2 regions of the Enterococcus sp. AZ103 genome follow, and region 1 is predicted to be linked to the other one. Evidence: a T-box and tRNA genes for the amino acid it is inferred to sense, from the RefSeq annotation. Region 1 holds a T-box; the other holds one or more tRNA genes.
The links. A T-box is a leader RNA that pairs with one kind of tRNA and senses whether it is charged. The one in region 1 lies ahead of proS (proline--tRNA ligase), so its partner is inferred to be a tRNA-Pro.

Region 1 (3,400 bases):
AATGTCTTTGTACCAATCACTTTTGCTATTTTATTAACCTACCAGCCGATTTCATTTTTATTAAACTTGTGGCTGCCTCAGTATCAAGCCAGCTTAATTTATATGGGTGTTCTTTTTCCCACCGTCATTTATGAAGGCAGAATGGCTTTGTTAGTCAATACTTATTTAAAAACCATGCGTCAAGAACGAACGATTCTTATGGTTAATCTAACTACTTTATTTTTATCGACTGCTTTAAGTGCACTAACTGTTTTTATTTTTCACAATATCCTTCTAACAGTCGGAGTTATTTTATTGAGCTTAGTATTTAGATGTATCTTCGCGGAAAAAATGTTGACAGGGCAATTGAAAATAAAGGTAGGGAAACAAAATATTCAAGAACTTATTTTAGTGACAGCTTTTGTGTTTGGGAATCTATTACTGACGCCTCTTGTGAGTTTTCTAGGTTATTTCGCTTTGTATGGTGCTTATCTATTGATTAATCTGTGGCGCACACGAGATAGTCTGAGTTATTTTTTAGTTTTAATAAAAAAAACAAGTACGGCTCTATAGTTTGAGCCGTACTTATTTAATATGCCCGAGCAATCCAAACAGTATATTTTGCGGGCTTTCCACTGACTAAGTCAAATTCTTTTTCCACCGGTGCTTGAAAAGGAATATTGCGAGTTGTAAATCCTGTTTCAGCTTTTATGATTGCTTCTGTTTCTGCTGAACCATCCCATCCGATTAAAACAAAGCCAGGTGTTTTTTTGGTTTCACGACAGTTTTTAATATGATCCTTTAACTCTTGGAGAGTCTGAATATTTGTGTATTCATTGCTTGTAGCACGTTGCCGGGCTTTTTCTAGTAAACGTTGTTGCATGTCATTCATATACTTCTCAATGGTAGGTACTAATTGTTCTAAAGAAACAGTTTCTTTTTCCGCTAAGTCTCGCATTTTTAAAGTGATACTATTTTTAGCTAGATCTCGAGGGCCTAACTCTAATTGAACGGAAGCACCTTTTTGTTCCCATTTATTAAATTTGAAACCGGCAGTATTATCAGAGTCATCTAAGCGAACACGAATCCCGGCAGTCTTTAATTGCTCTTTAAGTTCATTTAATCTGGTTAAAATTTTTGGTACTTTTTTATATGGACCGACTGGAATTAAAATTACTTGGGTTGGAGCAATCTTTGGTGGTAAAACCAAACCTTGCTCATCACCATGAACCATGATTAGTGAACCAATTAAACGAGTAGAAACTGCCCATGAGGTTGTATGGACCAACGTATGTTGATTTTTTTGATTTAAGTAACGAATATCAAATGCTTCTGCAAATTTCGTACCTAGGTAATGGGAGGTACCTGCTTGAACTGCTTTCCCATCTTGCATCATAGCTTCAACAGAATACGTGTCTACAGCTCCGGCAAAACGTTCTGAAGGTGTTTTTTTTCCTACATAAACCGGGATGGCTAAAAATTTTTCTAGTAGTTCAACATAAAAGTTCAAAACATGTAATGTTCTTTTCCTTGCATCTGCTTCGTTAGCATGGGCTGTATGTCCTTCATGCCACAAAAATTCTGATGTGCGTAAAAAGGGCAGTGTTTTCTTTTCCCAGCGAAAAACATTCGCCCATTGATTAATCTCATATGGTAAATCGCGATAAGATTTAATCCATTCATGAAAAGATTGCCCAATCATAGTTTCAGAAGTGGGGCGTAATGCGTACGGTTCTTCCAACTTTTCATTTCCAACTTCTGTTACCCATGGTAATTCTGGAGCAAAACCTTCAACGTGCTCTGCTTCTTTCATAAAATAGCTTTTAGGAATTAACATAGGAAAATAAACATTTCGAATGTCTTCAGATTGTAAATAGCGATTAACTTCTTGCTGGATTCTCTCCCATAATTCAAAACCATCTGGACGAAAAACGATACAGCCTCGCACCTCCGAATAACTCATTAATTCTGCTTGTTGAATCGTTTGTAAATACCATTTTGAAAAATCCTCTGTTTGTAAATTGGTCATGTTTTTTCCTCCTTTGATAAAAAAAGCAAACTCGTCCTATAAAAAAAGGACGAATTTGCTTCGCGGTACCACCTTGATTGGTTGCCTGCAACCCAACTCAAATCTTTTAACGCAAGAATACGGACTAGTTTGCTAGCCAAAAATTTAGTAGGTTCAATTTGATTGATTATCGAATTCGCAGCAACATCGACTCTCTGAAAATCAATTCATATTTACTAAGCTAAATTAAATTGTTGAAGCTAGCTTATCAAGATTATACGTAAAAAAGTCAGATTATTTTCTCCAAAAATATAAAAATCTGCTCAAATTAAGTTATACTTGTTAAAAATTGGAGGTGCCTAAATTGGATAATCGTTTACATGAAGAAAATAAATATAAATATTCAACTTTTCCTTTCGAAATCTATCGCGTAAACCAATTTTCTATGACCCCCAAAGGTCGGGGATTTGATGATCTTCACTGGCACTAAGAGTTACAATTTACAATTGCTGAAAAGGGGCCTTTACGGATGCAAGTAAACGGTGAGCTAGTTTTTTTAGCAGAAGGTGAGGGATTATTTATTTCACCAGAAGTTCTACATACAACTAAAACGATGCAGACCGACGGCAGTTATTATAGCTTAAATGTCCAAACTAAAATTTTATCATTCTTTCTAGGAAGCTTAATGGAGCAAAAGTATGTTTTACCTTACCTTAAGCAACAAAGATGGTTGCATTTGAATCAAGGCGATCTTAGTCAGGAAAAAATTTTGTCTCAAATCAAACAGATTAATCAAATTTATTTAAATCAAAGTGATTTTGCTTGGGAATATCAAATTGCTGTTTTGTTAGTAAGCTGCTGGCAAGAAATTATTCAAGCTCAAGAACAGTTATCATTACCTGCGGATAAAAAACAGTTACAGCATCAGAAACGAATGCAATTGTTATTAAATTTTGTTCAAGAAAATTATATGCGAGAACTTCGGCTTTCTGAAATGGCTCAAGCAGCACACATTTCTATTTCTGAGTGTACGCGTTCTTTTAAAAAATTTACCGATTATTCTCCCTATGAATATTTATTGCAATATAGAATAAAAAAAGCCGCTGAAAAATTATTACAAACTGATCTAACAGTTGAACAAATAGCTATTCAAACGGGTTTTAAAGATGCGTCCAGTTTTATTCAAGCATTTAAAAGGAGAGTAGGTTTAACGCCTTTAAAATATCGGAAAAATTACCAAAATTAACGATGTAAAAGCTTTTTTACGTACTTGGTAAAAGATTTTTATCGTCATTAGCAAAGAAATTTGATTTAATATAAGTGACAAATAATAGAAAATGAGGGTATCAGATGGAAGTTGGGATGCGCATTAAGCAACGACGAAACGAACTTCATTTAACGCAAGATGAAGTA
Region 2 (3,400 bases), on a different contig from region 1:
AACGTGGGCGTAAGCCTTTTAAGATTTCTTCTGCTTCTTCAGGAGTTGGTTCTTCCACCTGTACCCGGGCAAAACGACGTTCCAATGCAGAATCTTTTTCAATATATTTTTGATACTCATCTAAAGTCGTGGCACCAATTGTTTGCAATTCACCACGAGCCAAAGCTGGTTTCAAAATATTTGAAGCATCGATCGCACCTTCTGCACCACCGGCACCAATTAAAGTATGCAGTTCATCAATAAATAAAATAATTTGGCCATCGTTATAGATTTCATCAATCACTTTTTTCAAACGATCCTCAAATTCACCACGATACTTTGTACCCGCTACTAATGCGCCCATATCTAACATCATTAGACGTTTTCCACGCATGTCTTCTGGCACATCATCCGTAATTATTCGTTGAGCTAAGCCTTCTACAATGGCTGTCTTACCAACACCGGGTTCACCCACTAAAACTGGATTATTTTTAGTTCGGCGACTTAAAATTTGAACAACACGACGAACTTCACTATCGCGACCTACCACTGGATCTAAACGTTTTTCCCGAGCTAGTTTGGTCATATCACGGGCCAAACTATCAAGCGTTGGCGTCCCTTGTGAATTGGTTGTCGCTTGTTTCGCCGGTTTTCTACGATTGTTTTGACCATTGCTACCAGTCATCGATTCGTTGACGCCCATTTTACGTAATAGCAATTGACGCATCTTAGGTAAGCTTAATCCAAGATTGACTAAAATATGAGAAGCCAAAATCTCATCATCCCGCAGTAAGCCCAATAAAATATGTTCAGTTCCAACCAATTTAGCATTGAAACGTTTGGCTTCATCATCAGCAAAAATCAAAATTTGTTTTGCTCGCGGTGAATAAGGTAAATAACTACCTTCTGCATAATTGGTCACTGAACCATAACCAGTCATATTTTCAATTTCTTCACGAATATCTGCTTCTGTAGAATTCATTTGACGCAAGGTTTTTCCGGCAATTCCCTGTTGTTCAATAACTAAAGCCAATAATAAATGCTCTGAACCAACTGAACGATGTTTAAAATACTTCGCTTCTTGTTGGGCAATCGTCAAGACTGCTTTCGCTCTTTCAGTATATAATTGATCCATCTATTTCACTCCTTTTTTTCATAACTCAAACGTTCTAAAAATCCATGTAATACACGTGCCCGTAATCTATTTTCAATTTGACTAATTCCCAATGTGTTTTTCGACAATGCACTCAGCATTAAATTTCCTTCATTTTCCGTCACAATTTTCTCTTCAAATAATTTTTGAATAATTCCAAAAGCATTTGCTTCCGAAATTTCCGTTCCAAAAGAATTCATTAACTGTTCTAAGAAATAGTGTTGATCGGAAATCTGCACTTTGCTAATCCGAATATAACCACCGCCACCCCGCTTACTTTCAACAATATATCCTCTTTGAAAGGTAAAACGAGTATTGATCACGTAATTAATTTGGGAAGGTACGCAATTAAACAATTGAGCCATTTCCGCTCGCCTGATTTCAATTATTTCATGGTCTTCTAAGATACCCTTCAAATATGCTTCGATTGAATCTGAGGTATTTCGACTCACTATTATCCTCTCCCATTATCTATTTCTGTTGACTATTTCTGACCTTAATTATAACGAATTTAGCATGTGAAAGAAAGAGTAATAGCTTATCTGTTTAAAAATGAGTAAAAAAAATAGAAGGTTTTCACCTTCTAAGAATCGGGAAGACAGGATTCGAACCTGCGACCCCTTGGTCCCAAACCAAGTGCTCTACCAAGCTGAGCTACTTCCCGTAAAAATAAAAAAAGACTACGCGCCCAAGAGGAGTCGAACCCCTAACCTTTTGATCCGTAGTCAAACACTCTATCCAGTTGAGCTATGGGCGCATCATTATTCGTACTAATGCCGAGGACCGGAATCGAACCGGTACGGTGATCACTCACCGCAGGATTTTAAGTCCTGTGCGTCTGCCAGTTCCGCCACCCCGGCATGTCCCTGGTCTTTTCAGAGAAAGCGGAAAACGGGGTTCGAACCCGCGACCCCCACCTTGGCAAGGTGGTGCTCTACCACTGAGCTATTTCCGCAAACTTTCGTTGCTTTTCTTAAAAAAGTGCCGGCTAAAGGACTTGAACCCTCGACCCTCTGATTACAAATCAGATGCTCTACCAACTGAGCTAAGCCGGCGTTTTATTTAATGCGGGTGAAGGGACTTGAACCCCCACGCCCGAAGGCGCTAGATCCTAAATCTAGTGCGTCTGCCAATTCCGCCACACCCGCATATCTTTATGAGCCGTACAGGGCTCGAACCTGTGACCCTCTGATTAAAAGTCAGATGCTCTACCAACTGAGCTAACGGCTCATATGGAGGTTAACGGGTTCGAACCGCTGACCCTCTGCTTGTAAGGCAGATGCTCTCCCAGCTGAGCTAAACCTCCATAAATCAAAAAATTCGCGTGGCGACGTCCTACTCTCACAAGGGGCAACCCCTCACTACGATCGGCGCTAAAAAGCTTAACTTCTGTGTTCGACATGGGAACAGGTGTATCCTTCTTGCTATCGCCACCACACTATTTAATTGAGTAAACTTCGCTCACTCAAAACTGGATCAAAAAACATTCCTTACTTTAAAACTACCAAGTCCATTTTGTTTTGGTTAAGTCCTCGATCGATTAGTATCAGTCCGCTCCGTACATCACTGCACTTCCACTTCTGACCTATCTACCTGATCTTCTCTCAGGGATCTTACTTTCTTTAAGAAATGGGAAATCTCATCTTGAGGTGGGCTTCACACTTAGATGCTTTCAGCGTTTATCCCTTCCCTACATAGCTACCCAGCGATGCCTTTGGCAAGACAACTGGTACACCAGCGGTAAGTCCATCCCGGTCCTCTCGTACTAAGGACAGATCCTCTCAAATTTCCAACGCCCGCGACGGATAGGGACCGAACTGTCTCACGACGTTCTGAACCCAGCTCGCGTGCCGCTTTAATGGGCGAACAGCCCAACCCTTGGGACCGACTACAGCCCCAGGATGCGACGAGCCGACATCGAGGTGCCAAACCTCCCCGTCGATGTGGACTCTTGGGGGAGATAAGCCTGTTATCCCCAGGGTAGCTTTTATCCGTTGAGCGATGGCCCTTCCATGCGGAACCACCGGATCACTAAGCCCGACTTTCGTCCCTGCTCGACTTGTAGGTCTCGCAGTCAAGCTCCCTTGTGCCTTTACACTCTGCGAATGATTTCCAACCATTCTGAGGGAACCTTTGGGCGCCTCCGTTACTCTTTAGGAGGCGACCGCCCCAGTCAAACTGCCCATCTGACACTGTCTCCCATCACGATTAGTGATGCGGGTTAGAGTGGCCATAACACAAGGGTAGTATCCCACCATTGCCTCCGTC

Region 2: it has a tRNA-Pro gene. The T-box ahead of proS (proline--tRNA ligase) is inferred to sense a tRNA for this amino acid. The anticodon was not compared.

The regions. Positions count from the first base shown of each region.
Region 1 covers NZ_JBIOSI010000002.1:295,015-298,414, reverse strand. Annotated here, with positions in the region: gene ID741_RS16025 (lipopolysaccharide biosynthesis protein) at 1-552, shown strand, start outside; gene proS (proline--tRNA ligase) at 569-2,008, opposite strand; T-box leader at 2,051-2,246, opposite strand; gene ID741_RS16015 (hypothetical protein) at 2,352-2,477, shown strand; gene ID741_RS16010 (helix-turn-helix domain-containing protein) at 2,517-3,233, shown strand; gene ID741_RS16005 (helix-turn-helix domain-containing protein) at 3,338-3,400, shown strand, end outside.
Region 2 covers NZ_JBIOSI010000001.1:777,002-780,401, forward strand. Annotated here, with positions in the region: gene ID741_RS03885 (ATP-dependent Clp protease ATP-binding subunit) at 1-1,114, opposite strand, end outside; gene ID741_RS03890 (CtsR family transcriptional regulator) at 1,120-1,587, opposite strand; tRNA gene ID741_RS03895 (tRNA-Pro) at 1,723-1,796, opposite strand; tRNA gene ID741_RS03900 (tRNA-Arg) at 1,816-1,889, opposite strand; tRNA gene ID741_RS03905 (tRNA-Leu) at 1,907-1,992, opposite strand; tRNA gene ID741_RS03910 (tRNA-Gly) at 2,016-2,087, opposite strand; tRNA gene ID741_RS03915 (tRNA-Thr) at 2,115-2,187, opposite strand; tRNA gene ID741_RS03920 (tRNA-Leu) at 2,199-2,280, opposite strand; tRNA gene ID741_RS03925 (tRNA-Lys) at 2,290-2,362, opposite strand; tRNA gene ID741_RS03930 (tRNA-Val) at 2,366-2,438, opposite strand; rRNA gene rrf (5S ribosomal RNA) at 2,455-2,570, opposite strand; rRNA gene ID741_RS03940 (23S ribosomal RNA) at 2,653-3,400, opposite strand, start outside.